Regions from separate parts of the Salinivibrio sp. IB574 genome, predicted to be linked through region 2. Evidence: riboswitches for the same ligand, from Rfam matches in the RefSeq annotation. Region 2 holds a riboswitch; the other holds the start of a gene.
What was found. Region 2 has a riboswitch for thiamine pyrophosphate ahead of thiD (bifunctional hydroxymethylpyrimidine kinase/phosphomethylpyrimidine kinase). Riboswitches for the same ligand answer to the same signal wherever they lie in the genome.
Positions count from the first base shown of each region.

Region 1: another riboswitch for thiamine pyrophosphate. It lies ahead of thiB (thiamine ABC transporter substrate binding subunit); the one in region 2 lies ahead of thiD (bifunctional hydroxymethylpyrimidine kinase/phosphomethylpyrimidine kinase).

Region 1 covers NZ_MUFN01000016.1:22,102-30,363, reverse strand. The annotation lists gene thiP (thiamine/thiamine pyrophosphate ABC transporter permease) at 1-1,039, opposite strand, end outside; gene thiB (thiamine ABC transporter substrate binding subunit) at 1,045-2,031, opposite strand; TPP riboswitch at 2,084-2,185, opposite strand; gene BZJ17_RS09640 (DUF547 domain-containing protein) at 2,224-3,015, opposite strand; gene leuD (3-isopropylmalate dehydratase small subunit) at 3,135-3,737, opposite strand; gene leuC (3-isopropylmalate dehydratase large subunit) at 3,747-5,168, opposite strand; gene leuB (3-isopropylmalate dehydrogenase) at 5,190-6,284, opposite strand; gene leuA (2-isopropylmalate synthase) at 6,287-7,849, opposite strand.
Region 2 covers NZ_MUFN01000018.1:4,512-12,773, forward strand. The annotation lists gene BZJ17_RS17610 (methyl-accepting chemotaxis protein) at 1-137, opposite strand, end outside; gene BZJ17_RS10145 (potassium channel family protein) at 305-1,330, shown strand; gene thiD (bifunctional hydroxymethylpyrimidine kinase/phosphomethylpyrimidine kinase) at 1,462-2,319, opposite strand; TPP riboswitch at 2,381-2,481, opposite strand; gene BZJ17_RS10155 (hypothetical protein) at 2,490-2,720, shown strand; gene BZJ17_RS10160 (EAL domain-containing protein) at 2,756-4,516, opposite strand; gene BZJ17_RS10165 (ATP-binding protein) at 4,513-6,408, opposite strand; gene BZJ17_RS10170 (DUF3081 domain-containing protein) at 6,471-6,737, opposite strand; gene BZJ17_RS10175 (HAD hydrolase-like protein) at 6,755-7,543, opposite strand; gene BZJ17_RS10180 (EAL domain-containing protein) at 7,872-8,153, shown strand; gene BZJ17_RS10185 (GNAT family protein) at 8,121-8,262, opposite strand, start outside.

The DNA of each region.
Region 1 (8,262 bases), on a different contig from region 2:
TCACCGCAATTGCCAACACAAATGCGATAGCGGTCGCGCCGGTGGCCACCCATAATGAGTGCATGGTGGCTTGCCATAACGCTGTATCGGCAAGGACAGTGAGCGCACTTGGGTTGAGCCCGCGATACAGCACCACACCCAGTGGCGGCAATACGAGAAGCAAGACCAAGGTTATCCAGAGCAGATCCCAGCATTTCGCCGCTCGGCTATCGAGGGCATGCGGCAACGGTAATACTTCACTGGGTGTATTCGGCACCGCGCGTGTGAATGTTTGCACCACAAACGCAATCGTGCCGCACAGCATCATCTGCCATAGCGCCAATGCCGCGCCGGTTTGCAAGTCAAAGTCAAAGCGAATGGCTTGGTAAATGGCCAGCTCTATGGTGGTGGCTTTAGGGCCGCCGCCAAGCGCCATGACGGTAGCAAAACTGGTAAAGCAGAGCATAAACACCAGTCCGACGATATGGGGCAAACTTTGGCGAAGATAAGGCCATTCAAGGTGACGAAAACGCTGCCAGCCACCTAAACCTAATTGCGTCGCTAAGCGGCGTTGATCGGCGGGGATCCCCTCGAGCGCTTGCACCATGATCTGGGCGGAAAATGGTAAGTTGAAAAACACGTGTGCCAGCAAAATGCCGCTCAATCCATAAATGGAAAACGGCATGGAAAGATCAAAATGTTGTAGGGTGTCGGCGATCAAGCCGCTGCGACCAAAAATGGCCACCAAGCCAAATACCCCGATCAGCACAGGCAGCACTAAGGTCATGGCAAACAGTTTCAACAACCAACGTTTACCGGCAAACTCGCGACGCGACAGGGCGTGGGCAACAGGAATCGCTAATCCCACGCTGAGGATCACTGATAAAGTGGCTTGCTTGAAGCTAAATACGGTGACGTGACGAAGGTAGGCATCTTGCCATAGTGCCTCAAGGTTAAGATCTTGGCTGTGAGAGAACAGCGCCCATAGGGCGCTGCCAATTAAAAGCACGACGAGACTGGCCGCGAGACTGCCCGGCCAGGTGCGTGAAGGATTGAGCATGACGACTATTCAACCAACGCTGTTTGCCAGTCACGCACCCATTGTTGACGGTTGCCCATCACTTCATCGGGTTGATAAAGCAGACTCTTCTCGGGTTTATTCAAGGTATAGAAGGCATCTGGTAACGTGATATCAGTAACAGGATACATCCATTGCGTAAGGGGAATGATCGACTGCGCTTCATCGCTAATCATAAACTGCAAAAACGCATCCGCCAGTTCTGGCTGGTCGGTGTAGGCTGATTTCGCGGCCACTTCAATCTGCATATAATGGCCTTCTTCAAACGTCGCGGCGGCAAAGCGGTCATCATCATCGGCAACCAAATGGTAAGCCGGTGATGTGGTGTAAGAGAGCACCATGTCTGCTTCCTTGTTCAGAAACATATTGTACGCCTCGGTCCAGCCTTTGGTCACGGTAATGGTATTCTCCGCGAGATCACGCCATGCTTGCTGACTTTGATCGCCGTATACTTTCTGGATCCACAGCATTAAGCCTTGGCCAACGGTGGAGACACGGGGATCTTGGTAAATCACACTGATGTCATCACGATCTTCAATCAAGGCTTTCAAGCTCTTGGGCGGATCGAGCAGGCGCGTGGTGTCATACACGAAGGCAAAGTAGCCGTAATCATAGGGGATAAAGTAGGGATTATCCCAACCGCCGGGTACCTGTAGGCGCTCCGTATTCACTGCGTGCTCGGCGACAATGCCGCTCCGCTCCGCTTCTTTCATTAAATTGGTGTCCATACCCAGCACGATATCGGCGCTGGTGGTACTGCCTTCAATCCGCATGCGGTTGAGCAAGGCTGCGCCGTCTTCAAGGGACACAAACTCGACCTCACAGTTACAGCGTTTTTCGAAGGCGGTTTTGATTTTTGGCCCTGCGCCCCACTCGGCGATAAATGAGTCGTAGGTATAAATAGTCAGCGGGTCAGCGGCGCGGGCGCCAAGCGATAACAGAGACAAAGAAAGTACGGTTAAAACAGACGTAATGACTTTCACAGCACGCTCCTAAGTTGGGCGTGGGTGTTGAGGCTGGTTGATGACATCATCAAGTCTCAATCCCTACGCCAGTGTTAGCTGGATCAGGTTCGATGGGTTTAGCGCGGCGCGCAATCTCAGCCAAGAGGCTCCCCAATGAGTACCACGCCATTGTACTGATTGGCTTAGGGTTAACCAAGCCTTTTAGTCAGCGGTTCGGTTAAGCGCCCAGTCGTAGTCATAGTCTAAGCGTGCATCCTCGGGAAGCTTGATATCGCGGTATTGATTGATATGGGCGATCACCCCTTGTTCACTGCCGCCAAAATCGGCCTTAAACCACTCATAGATAGAAGAAAGCTGCCATTGTTCGCCTTGCTGACTGACGCCTTTATCACTGTTGATAAAGGTGTAGGCGGCTTGTTCTAATTGTGCCTCCAAGGTGTCGGCTTGAAAGGCTTGTGGCTGTAGGTTCGGACAGCCAAGGCTGGCACAATTGACCGCATAGTGGGTACGCGGATCTTGCCATAGCGGGCGCAGAATGCGGTGCTCAATATCATTCAAGGTAAGGGGTTCACCTGCCACCGTGACCACCTCATCATCCCAAGGTCCAAAGCTAAACAGGCCACCGAGTTTGGTGATTGAACGGACAGGATACGCGTCCAAAATGAGCTTTACGGTGACTGAATTGTAGAGATTAACCCAGTACGCGTATTGTTCGTCTTTGGTCAGGGTGCGCGGGTCGCGCGCGGTGAGCATGCCAATGTAATGATCGAGAGTCGCTTTATCGGCCTCGGTGACGGCTGCGTAGTTAAATAAGGTGTGCTGTCCTTGAGGCTGTAAATACTTATCGAGTAATACTTGCCAGCTGTGATGAGTAAATGTGGCTTGGCTGGCGGGGTTGTGCGTATCCCACATTGCCCAATAATCGGCTTTCGGGGCGGCCAAGGCTGGAAAAGCAACGAGTAACCAAAAAATGAGCGTGATCCGTGTTCGCATACCGCTTCCTCAATCGCGAGCGTATCTTGTTTATATCCTAGACCAGCTTGCGCCATGTTTGCTTTCATGGCCATAAAAAAACGCTGCTCAAGCAGCGTTTTAGTGGTTAAAGCGTTGTGTTATGCCAAAAAGGCGGGAATGTTTTGCTCAAAGCGCGAGATCTCAGCGTCGTGCTGAAGCGTGAGGCCAATGCTATCTAATCCTTCCAACAAGCAATGACGGCGAAAATCATCCATCTGGAAGCTAAAGCAGTGTTCACCGGCACGGATGGTTTGGGCGGGCAAATCTAGCGTTACCGTCGCGCCTTCATTTTCGGCCACATACGTAAATAAAGCATCGATTTGGCCTTCTTCAAGGGTCACCGGCACCATTTGGTTATTAATGCAGTTGCCATAGAAAATATCGGCAAAACTGGGGGCGATAATCACTTTAAAGCCGTAATCATCCAGTGCCCAAGGAGCATGTTCGCGTGACGAGCCACAGCCAAAGTTTTCGCGAGTGAGTAACACGCTCGCCCCTTGGTAGCGCGCTTGATTGAGCACAAACTCTGGGTTTGGCTGTTTACCCGCATCGTCTAAAAAGCGCCAATCGTGAAACAGGTGCTGACCAAAGCCAGTACGGGTGACTTTTTGCAAAAATTGTTTAGGGATGATCGCATCGGTATCGACGTTCGCCGCATCCAATGGGGCAACAATGCCGGTATGAGTGTGTATGCCTGACATAAGGCCTCCTTATAATTGGTTAACGTCAATAAAATGACCGGCAATAGCAGCGGCGGCGGCCATTGCAGGGCTGACCAAGTGGGTACGGCCTTCACGGCCTTGGCGGCCTTCAAAGTTACGGTTGCTGGTGGATGCACAGCGCTCTTTGGGACCTAAGCGATCGTTGTTCATTGCCAAACACATCGAGCAGCCGGGCAAGCGCCACTCAAAGCCCGCTTCGCGGAAAATCACATCCAGCCCTTCTTGCTCTGCTTGGGCGCGTACTTGCTCGGAGCCCGGCACCACCATGGCATGTACACCCTCTGCCACGCGTCGTCCTTTGGCGACAGCGGCGGCTGCGCGCATGTCTTCAATCCGTGAGTTGGTGCAAGAGCCAATAAAGACTTTATCGATGCGGATATCTGTAATGGCTTGGCCTGCCGTCAGCCCCATGTACTTTAAGGCACGCTCAGCCGAGTGGCGCTCTATCGGGTCGGTCATGCTCTCTGGAGCAGGCACGCTATCATGCACACTGACCACTTGGCCGGGGTTGGTGCCCCATGTGACTTGATGATGGATTTGACTGCCATCGAGAGTGACCACGCGATCAAAGTGCGCATCGGCATCCGAGTGCAAGGTTTGCCAATACGCGACGGCTTGCTGCCATTGCTCGCCTTTAGGGGCAAATTTTTTGTCTTTTAGGTAGGCAAAGGTGGTGTCATCTGGCGCGATCAGGCCAGCTTTTGCGCCTAATTCGATGGCCATGTTGCAGACCGTCATTCGCCCTTCCATCGACAAGGCAGTGATGGCGTCCCCACAAAACTCCACCACATGCCCAGTGCCGCCGGCATGACCGACCTTGCCTATAATCGCAAGGACAATATCTTTGGCAGTGATCCCGGGGGCTGTTTTGCCCGTGACTTCAATTTTCATCGTGCGGGCGCGGGATTGCTTGAGTGTTTGGGTGGCCAGTACGTGTTCGACTTCTGAGGTGCCAATACCAAAGGCGAGGGAGCCGAAGGCACCGTGGGTTGCGGTGTGCGAATCACCACATACGATGGTGGTGCCGGGCAGGGTAATGCCAAGCTCGGGGCCCATCACATGCACAATGCCTTGGTAAGGATGATTTAAGTCGTACAGAGTGACACCGAACTCTTCGCAGTTTTTGGCCAAGGTTTCCATTTGGATGCGCGCCATTTCCCCTGACGCGTTAATGTCTTTGGTTTCGGTGGAGACATTGTGATCCATGGTGGCGAAAGTTTTGCTCACTTGGCGCACGGGGCGCCCTTTTTCACGCAGGCCATCAAAGGCTTGTGGTGAGGTCACTTCGTGCACCAAATGACGGTCGATATACAGTAGCGGCGCTTCGCCTGGCTGCTCGGTGACCACATGGGCTTGATAGATTTTTTCATACAAGGTCTTAGCGCCTTGTTGGGTGTTTGCATTCGACATAGCTCGTATCCTTACGGGTAATTATTCTGCGCCTTGGCGGATATACGCGGCGATACGATCGCCCATTTGTTCGGTACTCAATGCGGGGCGGTTACCCGCTAGATCCGCGGTCAACTCACCGGCCGCCAGCGCGTGGCTGACTGCATGCTCAATCGCGCAGGCTGCGTCTTCTTCGCCTAACGAGTAGCGCAGCATGAGCGCGGCGGAGAGAATTTGCGCCACTGGGTTGGCGATATTTTTACCCGCAATATCGGGTGCAGAGCCGCCGGCGGGTTCATACAAACCAAATTTACTCGCGTTCAAGCTCGCGGATGGCAACATGCCCATTGAGCCAGTGATCATGGCGCACTCATCGGAGATGATGTCGCCGAAAATGTTCGAGCATAGCATCACATCAAATTGCGACGGGTCTTTGATCAGCTGCATGGTGGCGTTGTCGATATACATATGGCTTAAGCGGACATCTGGATAGTCCTTTGCTACTTCTTCTACCACTTCACGCCACAGCATCGAGCTTTGCAGCACATTGGCTTTATCGATTGAGCACACGTGTTTGTTGCGAAGCTGGGCCGAATGAAAGGCAATACGGGCAATACGCTCAATTTCATAGCGATGATAGACTTCCGTATCAAACGCTTTTTCCTCGCGGCCTTCTCCTTCGCGCCCTTTGGGCTCACCAAAGTAAATCCCGCCGGTCAGTTCTCGCACCACCACGATGTTAAAGCCTTTGTCGGCAATGTCGGCGCGCAGCGGGCAAAAGCCTTCGAGACCGGTATGGATTTGTGCCGGACGCAAATTACAAAACAGACCAAAGTGCTTGCGTAGCGGCAGTAAGGCACCGCGCTCCGGTTGTTCGGTTGGCGGTAAATGCTCCCACTTGGGGCCGCCGACTGAGCCAAATAAAATCGCATCCGCTTTTTCACAGCCAGCCAAGGTGTGCGCCGGCAAAGGGGAGCCGTGGGCATCAATCGCAGCACCGCCCACAGGGTAGTGGTGACGCTCAAAGGTGAGTGAGAATCGCTCACTCACCGCATCAAGCACTTTTTCGGCTTGCGCCATTACTTCGGGGCCGATACCGTCGCCGGGTAAAATTGCAATCTGGTGTGCGCTGGCCATGGTTATACTGTCTCCTGTTTTAAGTGGGATTGTTCCTTGATCTGCGCAATTTTATCCGCGCGATAGATGGCATTGATCACGTGCAATAGCGCCTCACCGGAGGCTTCGATAATGTCGGTTGAGACCCCGGTGCCGTGATATTTACGGCCCTTGTAGTTGGCAATAATGTCGGCTTGACCGAGACCATCTTCCCCTTCTCCTTTGGCGGTCAGATCGAATTTATCCAGTTCAATGTCGTAGCCAGTAATGCGGTAGATGCACTGATAAAGGGCATCGACGGGGCCATTACCGATTGCCGCCTCGCGTTTTTCTTCATCGCCACATTGCAACTTGATGCTGGTGGTCGCCATTAGGCTGCCAGATTGCACGCCTAGATAGTTGAGCTTATAAAAGTCGTCCTCTTCTTTGAGGTTGTTGAAGAACATCAAGGCTTCTAAGTCGTAATCGAACACCTGACCTTTACGATCTGCCAGCTGCAAGAATGACTGATACAAGGTGTCTAAATCGTAGTCTTGCTCGGTATAGCCAAGGTTTTCCATGTGGCTTTTCACTGCGGCGCGGCCGGATCGGCTGGTCAAATTCAGCGCTTTTTTGCCTAACCCTATCGACTCTGGCGTCATGATTTCGTAGGTATTTTTGTTTTTCAGCATGCCATCTTGGTGAATGCCAGAAGAGTGGCTAAAGGCATTGGTACCGACCACGGCTTTGTTGGGCTGGATTGGCATGTTGCAAAGTTGGCTAACCAGCTTACTGGTGCGTGCGATTTCGGTGTGATTTAACTTGGTTTCCACACCTAATAAGTCGGCGCGGGTTTTTAAAATCATTGCAATTTCTTCCAGCGCACAGTTACCGGCGCGTTCGCCGATGCCATTAATCGTGCCTTCCACTTGGCGGGCGCCGGCTTGTATGGCGGCAATGGAGTTGGCGACTGACATCCCCAAATCATCATGGCAGTGGACAGAAATTACCGCTTTGTCGATATTGGGGACGCGATTAAACAAGGTTGCAATGATATCGCCGAATTCACTGGGAACCGTATAGCCGACGGTGTCGGGAATATTAACGGTGGTCGCACCGGCATCAATCGCCGCTTCCACCATACGGCACAGGTTGTCAATCGGAGTGCGCCCAGCATCTTCGCAGGAAAACTCCACATCGTCCGTGTATTGGCGCGCGTGCTTGACGGCGCGTACTCCCATCTCGACCACGTCATCGTAGCTGCGGCGAAGCTTATCTTTTACATGAATGGTTGAGGTGGATAAAAAGGTGTGGATACGAAAAGCGTCGGCGGCTTTGAGGGACTCGGCGGCAACATCAATGTCTTTAGGGACGGCGCGAGATAAGGCACAAACACGCGCATGTTGCATATGCTCAGCGATGGTGCGCACCGATTCAAAATCGCCCGGTGAGGAGACTGGAAAACCGGCTTCAATAATGTCGACGCCCAGTCGGTCTAAGGCTTGGGCGATCTGCAACTTCTCTTTCACGGTTAAGCTGGCGGATAAGGCCTGCTCACCATCGCGCAAAGTGGTATCAAAGATGATGACCTGACTGTTGTCGCTCATGTGTGACTCCCTGTTGTGTTTGCTCGCCGCCTTCATGGCTCTCTTAATGGGCGCTGTGTTTTATTTTGACGGCGTTAGATACAAAAAAACCCGCGTCTGGCGCGGGTTTTTGACATTTGGCATTCACTGATTGCTGCCCAATACCTACCCGCGCGACCGAGTCACGATAGGGAGGAGGATGAGGCGTAGTGTAATCAGTGTCATGAACTATCCATTCAATATGTTTGCTGGTTACAGAAATAACAGAGCGGCGGGGAAAGCGTCAATCACAAAAAAATAAAAAAATGGATCTGATTAGTTAACCCGCTTAAAACCAGTTTATTACACTGCTTTTGAGCGTGTAATTCGAAATAAACGGCTGTTGGTTGCGAGGAAGTTATGCAGTTAGATAGCACTTTCTCTGTGTCAGGACG
Region 2 (8,262 bases):
ACCACGGCCAGCTCCGATTCTAACGCCGCTTTTTCGCTGTGTAGCGCGTCTATCTGGGCATTGACTTGCTCCAGTTTTAGTTGTAATTCAGTACGTTTTTGTTGCTCTTGTTCGAGTTGACGACGAGATGTAAACACGCGAAGTCCTCCTAGTCGGTAATACCTGCATTGTACGCTTTATGCATATGTATGCGCTTGTAATCGATTAAACTGTGATCCTCTCAACGCCAATGAATTGATTTACACTGTAAACCCATAAAAAATCCCTTCATACTGGCGCTTCTATAGCGAATGAGCGAGACACTATGACCTTTTGGTTGCTTTTTAAACGTTGGATTATCAGCCACTTCGCCCATTTAAACGGGCGTATTCTCGGATTGGTCGTACTCGCCTACGGCGTTATTGGCTGGCTGCTTTTACAATCGGCGGGTGAAACTGAGATGACTCAGTCACTCAGTCGCTACATCTATTATTTAGTGGTCACCGCCTCTACCGTGGGCTATGGCGATTACTCGCCCGCGACCGAGGCAGGACAGTGGATTACCGCCTTTTGGATCATTCCCGGTGGGCTCGGTCTGTTTGCGGTGGTGATTGGGCATGTGACCAGTGCCTTAGTGGATTATTGGCGACGTGGATTACAAGGAAAACGGAGTCTTACTGTGAAAAATCATATTTTAGTTTTGGGGTGGAACGGCCAGCGTACCATTCAGTTAATCCGTTTGTTGCAAAGCGGTATTCATGGCGAGCGCCCGATCGTGCTTTGTGTGCGTCCTGAAATGGAAAATCCGCTGCCTGGCGAGGTAGAGTTTGTGCGCGTGACCAGCTTTACCGATGCAGAGGGCATAGCGCGCGCCGGCATCGACAGCGCCTCTAGCATTATTATCGATAACCCAGAAGACGATATTACGCTTTCTGCGGCTCTGTTCTGCGCCCACAAAAACCCTTCCGCTCATTTACTCGCGTATTTTCAAGATGATGCACTCAGCCAAATATTGAAGCAGCACTATCCGCACGCTGAATGTGTGCCGTCTGTGTCGGTGGAAATGCTGGCAAAAGCAGCCGTTGATCCCGGTTCAAGTCAATTACATCACGAGCTATTGAGCACGGCTCAAGGGATGACCCAATACTGTGCCCGCTACCCCACCGATGCAAGAGCAACGGATGTCGGCACCTTGTTTAATCAATTAAAGCATGAGCACGATGCAACCTTAATTGGTCTCGACAAAGGCGATGGGATCACTCTGAACCCTCGCCTACACACCGAAGTGGCACCGGGCGATCGCGTCTTTTATATCGCCGCCGAGCGTTTACCACATTGGTCTGCCGCCTAACGGGCGCGTCCAACGCATCTTTGTGTTTTCTTTTCGATACCGCTGCCCCACTTAGGTTGCAGCGGATCGTTTCCCTCTTATCCTTCAGTCATGGTGCTTTCTGATCTCATCCCTCACAGCGCGAGCTCGTCTCAGGGCAACTCCGCGACAGCATGCTCTGCTGGCGACAGACACAAATTATCAGGGTAAGCGTAAAAATGATGCACCGGCCCAGCCCCTCTTCCGACCGTTAGCTGCTGACTATGCGCTAAGGCCTCCGTCAAATACTGCTTAGCCGCTCGCCCGGCCTCGATAGGCGTCATCCCTTGAGCATAAAACGAGGCGATCGCAGCAGACAGTGAACAACCGGTGCCATGAGTGTTGGTGGTTTCAACGCGGCGTGCGCGCAAAGTTTGACAGGTGTCTCGGCTAATCCACATATCGACACTCTCGGGCGTCTGGTATAGATGGCCCCCTTTGAGCATCACGTAAGGACAGCCTAGATGGCGAAGTGCCGGCACCAGCTCATGCATTTGCTCGACAGAGGTAGGAACAGGCTGGCCAGTTAAACGGGCGGCCTCCGGCAAGTTGGGAGTGAGCACGGTTGCGCGTGGGATAAGATCGTCAATCAACGCCGTCATGGCCTGCTCGTCGAGCAAAGGATCGCCGCTGGTCGCGACCATTACGGGATCTAAAATCACCGGCAAGTGTGGCGACCGTGCCAGCACAGCAGCGACTTCACGAATAATCGCTTGATTGGCCAGCATGCCGATTTTCACCGCACGCACCGGCATGTCGTATAACACCGCATCTAATTGGGCGCGCACAAAATCAGGTTCAACCGCCGAGACGGCCTCGACACCGCAAGTATTTTGCGCGGTTAACGCGGTGATCACCGAGCAAGCATAGCCGCCGGTCGCTGAAATCGCTTTAATGTCGGCTTGAATGCCCGCACCACCACCGCTGTCTGAGCCGGCAATGGTAAGAATAACAGGTGGAGATAGGTTCATATTGGCCCCTTAATCATCAGGGGCGGAAGGAGACAAAATGAGGCAGTATGCGTCACTTTGTGCGCTGATCGTGTCAGTTCCCTCCGCCAGTGCTAACTGGATCAGGTTCTACGGGTCCTGCTTTCGCAGTCTCAGCAATTACTTGCTCCCCGACTAACTGTGTTCAGGATATGCATCCTACGGATAAAGCGCAAGCCTTACGCATACCGTGCCGTCACGCATTTCTCGTTGATTTTCACCCAGTATTGACCTCAACCCAGCACTCTGCTCCCTATTTTGCTGCTGAGGTTAAAGGAACCTTATCGCTACCGAGTTTTCACCAGCATTTTGGTCCCACGTCAGGCTTGGTGACCAACACCGAGTTTAATCAGCGCCTCGATACCATTATCAGCCATCTCTAACGCATGACTCATCTCTAATCCGATGATGACCACGGCTATCCAGACACGGGCGCACTGATAGCCGTCGCTGGGCACTCACATCCGGTTTGCAGAAGCTGTTCAAACTGTTCTGTTCCCAGCGGTTTGGCATATAAGAAGCCTTGCGCTTGATCGCAGCCAATACGCTGCAAAATCTGTTGCTGGCCAACTTCTTCCACGCCTTCGGCCACCACACCGTGGCCAAACCCATGCGCTAGGTCGATCACGCTACCAACAAGATGTTTGTCACCGGCGTTGGATGCAAGATCTTGAATAAAGCTACGATCAAGCTTCACCCAATCCACAGGAAGCTGTTTCAAATAGCTCAATGAACTGTAGCCTGTGCCAAAATCATCAAGCGCAATGTGCATCCCCGCATCACGGAGCTGTTGTAACTCTTTAAGCGCCACCGACATATGTCGAATTAACGCCGATTCAGTAACCTCAAGCTGAATGATTTGGGTGGGTATTTCCAGCGCTTGGCAGCGGGCAAGAATGCTGTCGGCAAAACCGTGGCGAAGTTGCTGGGAAGAGACATTGATGGCTAAGTGAAACGCCTCAGGCAAGGTGTATTGCTCTCGCCAACGGACCAGCGCGCGCAACGCCATAGAAAAAACGGCATCGCCGAGTTGGATCATATCAGCACTTCGCTCGGCAATGGGAATAAACTCGGCCGGGCTGATCGCTCCCAGTTGCGGATGATGCCAACGCAATAACGCCTCAGCGCCTACCATGGTACCGGTATTGAGATCCCATTTGGGCTGAAAGACCAAAGACAACCCTCCTTGTTCAAGGGCCGGGCTAAGTCCATTGCGGATCATATGCTCACGTTGCGATTGCGCATCCAACTCTTGGCGATAATGACCCACTTCAGTGTCATCGGTCGGGATAGCTAGAATCGCTTGGCGAAAGAGTTGCTCCACATCATGATGCTCACCTTCCGCTTGGGCTATTCCCACATGGCAGTGCATCGACATCAAACGGCCATCAAGGGTGTGATGACCACTCAATAATCGACAAATCCGCTTAGCAAGTGCGTCAATGGCGGTGATATCTCCTTCCACTAACATCACCAAACGTGTGTTGTCCCACACACCAATACGCTGCCCTCTTGCGACCGAGCTACTGGCTAAGAGCCCCGCTAGGTGCTTATACAGCGCTTCTGTCATTAAGTGGCCTTGATGCTGTGTGACCGCCTCCATCCCATCCAACGCGATCATAAACACGGTCACCATCCCCTTTGCGAGTTGACGTTCAGCCGCATCCACCAGCGCACGTCGATTGGGTAGATTGGTTAGGGGATCGGTTAAAGACAGGGTACGTAATGCCGCGGTTTGCTTATTCACTAACATCTGCAAACGCGCCGCTTGATCTCGCTCTTTCAGGGTTTTGAATTGAAAATGGAGAATATTATGGATGCGCTGGAGCACTTCATGATGATCAAACGGCTTGGTGAGATAATCAATGGCCCCACGGCATAAGGCTTGATTGCGCAGATTGTTGTCACTATCGGCAGTAAGCACCATCACGGGGGGACAGTGCTCGCCGAGCGTATTGTTCAGCAAATCGAGAACATCTAGCCCCGAGCGTTGTGGCATCCGCATATCAAGCAACACTAAATCGGGGATCGGTGAGAGGTAATCGGCCACAAGGCGTGGATCGTTAAGGCCTGTGATGTGTTGATAGCCAGATTGCAGCAACATGGCAGTCAACAAGTCGACATTTTCCGGTCGATCATCAATGATCAGGATCTGCGCTTGGGATTTTTCTCGTGTCATGCCCTGTCCTCCAAAAGTGTTTGCATCGCTCGGCCCAACGCCGCACCCGATACCGGTGACGCCAACGTCACAATGCTATCGCTGTGCGATTGCATAGATTCGGTGTCCGGCACGTTAACCACGATCATGGGCCGTTCACCGAGTCGCGACTGAACCTGATCTGCCGTGTCATCAAGCACCGCATGACTGACCATGAATAGCGAGGGCGGTGTGGTATGCGCCATCGCGGCTGCTAACGATAAATCATGGACACAGGTCAAGGTCAGTAACGGCCAATCTTCGAACCAATCGGCCATTAAGCGTTGCTGTGCAACGTCTGGTTCAATAAAAAGCACTCGATGCGGCTGGGTAAGGGTGAATGGTGTGGATGAAGACGCTATCTCGGTCAACGACTGGCCACGATAGGGAAAGGTGACGGCAAAACAACTCCCTTTTCCGACTTCGCTGCTCACGGTGATCTCACCTTGCATTTGCGCGATCAATTGCTGTGTGACCGCAAGCCCCACGCCTGCCCCTTCAATATGGGTTTGCTCGGCCGCTAAGCGATTAAAAGGCTCAAATAACGCGCTCAGCTTATCCTGTTCAATGCCAATGCCTGTGTCCGTCACCGCGATCGTTATCGTTTCGGCTTGCTGACGGGTCGATACCGTGACACGTCCACCCGCATGGTTATATTTAATTGCATTGCTAATGAGGTTGATCAGCACTTGCTTAAAACGGGTCGCATCGACGTAAATATCACCGTTGAGTGTGTCCGGTAGAGTATGGCGCAAACTCACCGTCTGGCGATGGGCAAGAGGCAACAGCGAATCGATAGCCTCGCAAATCATCGGACGCAAAGGTGCCCAGCTCGGGTTGAGGGAAATTTTTCCCGCCTCGATTTTGGCAAGATCCAGCACATCATTAATCAGGGCGAGTAAATGACGGCCACTTTGGTGTATTTGTGCCACGTATTGTTGCTGAGTGGCCTCTAACGCCGGCGAGGTCGCATTCATTAATAATTGTGCATAGCCAAGCACACAGTTAAGCGGTGTGCGTAATTCATGACTCATTGCAGAAAGAAAGTCACTTTTCGCTTGGTTCGCTCGCTCCGCGTCTTTCATGGCATTAAGAAGTGGGGTGGCATCGTACGCGACGGTAACAATGGCATATGGCTCACCTTCGAGGTGATGGATGAGGGTTTTCGCCAGTTTAAAGGTGCGGCCATCGTTCAGAGTGACATCGGTATGCACCGGCTCGCCATTCATGGTCAGTTGATGATCCAGCGCGTTGAGTGTCTCTCGTCCTCCTTTGGGTAATAACTGGGCAAAGGCATCAGCTAACGCCTCCACATTATCGACCCCAACGGCCTGCACACATGCATGATTGGCCATGGTATATCGCCCGCCTAGCTCGCGGACAAACACTGGATTGGCAATCGCATTGATGATGGTTTTTAGCTGGTTGCGCTCGTGTTTTACGCTCGCTTGCGCCTGCGTGAGCGCGCTAAGATCGGACATGATGCCGATAAACTCACGCCGACTGTCTATCTGTACTTCACTGACCGCGAGGTGTACAGGGACGAGGTGCCCATCGACATGACGGGCCTTAACTCGCCGCCCAGTTCCAATCACTTTTGCTTCGCCACCGGTAAGGTATTGCATCAAATAATGCTGATGTTTCCCTTCATGCTCTGGCGGCATCAAGCATTCCACATTGTTGCCCACCAGTTGCCGATGGTCATAGCCCAGCAATGTGTGGGTGTAGGGATTGGCATCGATAATCACACCTGATTCATCAATCACCAAAATGGCAGCGGCTGCACTCGCCACGAGTGCTTGATAGTGGGCATCCGTGCCTGTCACTGCGCACTGTTTGTCGGTACAGCTTTTCTTAATGGTTTGATTATCCATAACAAATCCTGATCATCGGCCAAAAAAAACGCCCCATGACGGGGCGTTTATCGAATGTTTGGTCACGACTGTCGATAGTTTTTCACCAAGGCATCGACCTTATTCAAGAACTGCGTTTTAAGGTTTTCGTGCTCATAATCCAGGTGATATGTATTGTGAAACCCCACCCGTAACTGTACGCCATTTCCGGCTAAATAAATGGTGTAGCCGTCATAATCTGAGAAGGCTTCAATGCCATCTAGGCGATGTCCTTGTTCGGTTTTTTCTCCAAACTGAGTCACTATCTCGTAGGCGCGAAGTAGATATGCAGGATCTAGTTCGTTTTTCACGCTTCCCTCCTGACCGTTTATCGGAATGGCGCATCACCTCCCCGGCGCAAGGTGTGAGACGGCAAAGGCGACGCGATGACCGGATGCGATGGAACAGTGGTTGCTGGTCCCTGTTCGCGTGAATGCATCGGCTTTTCTATGATATTGGGCAGCGTCGCGAGTGTATCAAGGGTCAGATCGGGACGCGCTTTCTCTATCTCTGTTCCGTAATTATAGCCGTAAGTCACGCAAACAACAGGGGATCCGACCGACCGTGCGGCATGAACGTCATTCACTGCATCCCCAACAACCAATAGCTCCGTGGGCGCAACGCGTAAAATCGCCGCGGCTTCATAGATGGCATCGGGGCCAGATTGCAAGGCAGCAATCGCATCAGCGCCTACAATCCGCGTGAAAAAGTGACTCACGCCGAGTGCTTTTAACAAACTATTGGCGTGAACGGTTTGCATGTGCGTGGTACAGATCATGGGCAGCTGTCTGCGTGCCAGTCCTTTCAAGCACTCAAGGACGCCCGGATAGAGTCGTGTTTTTGGCGGTTTTTTGCCTAGATAAGAGGACAGGAAAAGTGTGCGCGCCTGATTCAAGACCGCATCTGACACGCGACCATTGATCTGGCGTGTTAACACCCGGTGGATCAACAAATCTGCGCCATCACCGATCCAGTCTTTGATCGTATTCGGATCTTCAGGTGGTAGATCGAGCCCTTTTAACATGCCCGATATCGCGTCAACAAGGTCGTCAAATGGGTCCGCCAAGGTCCCATCTAGATCGAAACATACCGCAGAGACATTCTCCAACTTTTTCATGGAACTCCCCCACAATCAATGTGTTATTACTCGGCAGGAACAGAGGTGTTGTCGAGAGTGTGTCATCCATCGACTCACTAGAAGTTAGCAGAGAAGGTCGTGATCCCCTATCGAAAGATCAGGCATAATGTATCGAATCTGAGCGAGAAGAATGAATAATCAACCACCCTTTTCAAAAGTTCGTTTCCTAATCAAGCCACTAACCAATGAGTGATTCACATCACATTTTTGCGTTGTTGCGTCCAGTGATACCGACCTGATGACTGTATAAAAAATACGTCATATTTTTGACGACGCCGATCACCGTCAGCACCCAGTGTTCACGGAAATGACACAAAATCCCATCAAAACTGTCATCGAGGCACCTTACCCTTATCGCCTCATTGCTGGAACACGCCGAATGTGTCGTGGGATTATTGCCATGGCCCATGCGCTTGATTTGCGTGTCGTCGCAGAAGGGGTCGAAACACGGCAACAACTTGCTTGGCTACGTGATCATCAATGCGATTACTTGCAAGGCTATGTGTTATCACGCCCGCTTGAGAGTCACGCCATCGACAAACAAGTGATGCCAGCATCATACCAGCGTATGATGCTTGTGCATGGTTGATGCTGCAGCAAGCGGAGCGGGTTGGGCGTCTAAAGAGACATTGTTGATACCAAGCTGGGTAGAGGCGTGATGTAACCCATACCACTCTTCGCGAAGCACACCGAAACGT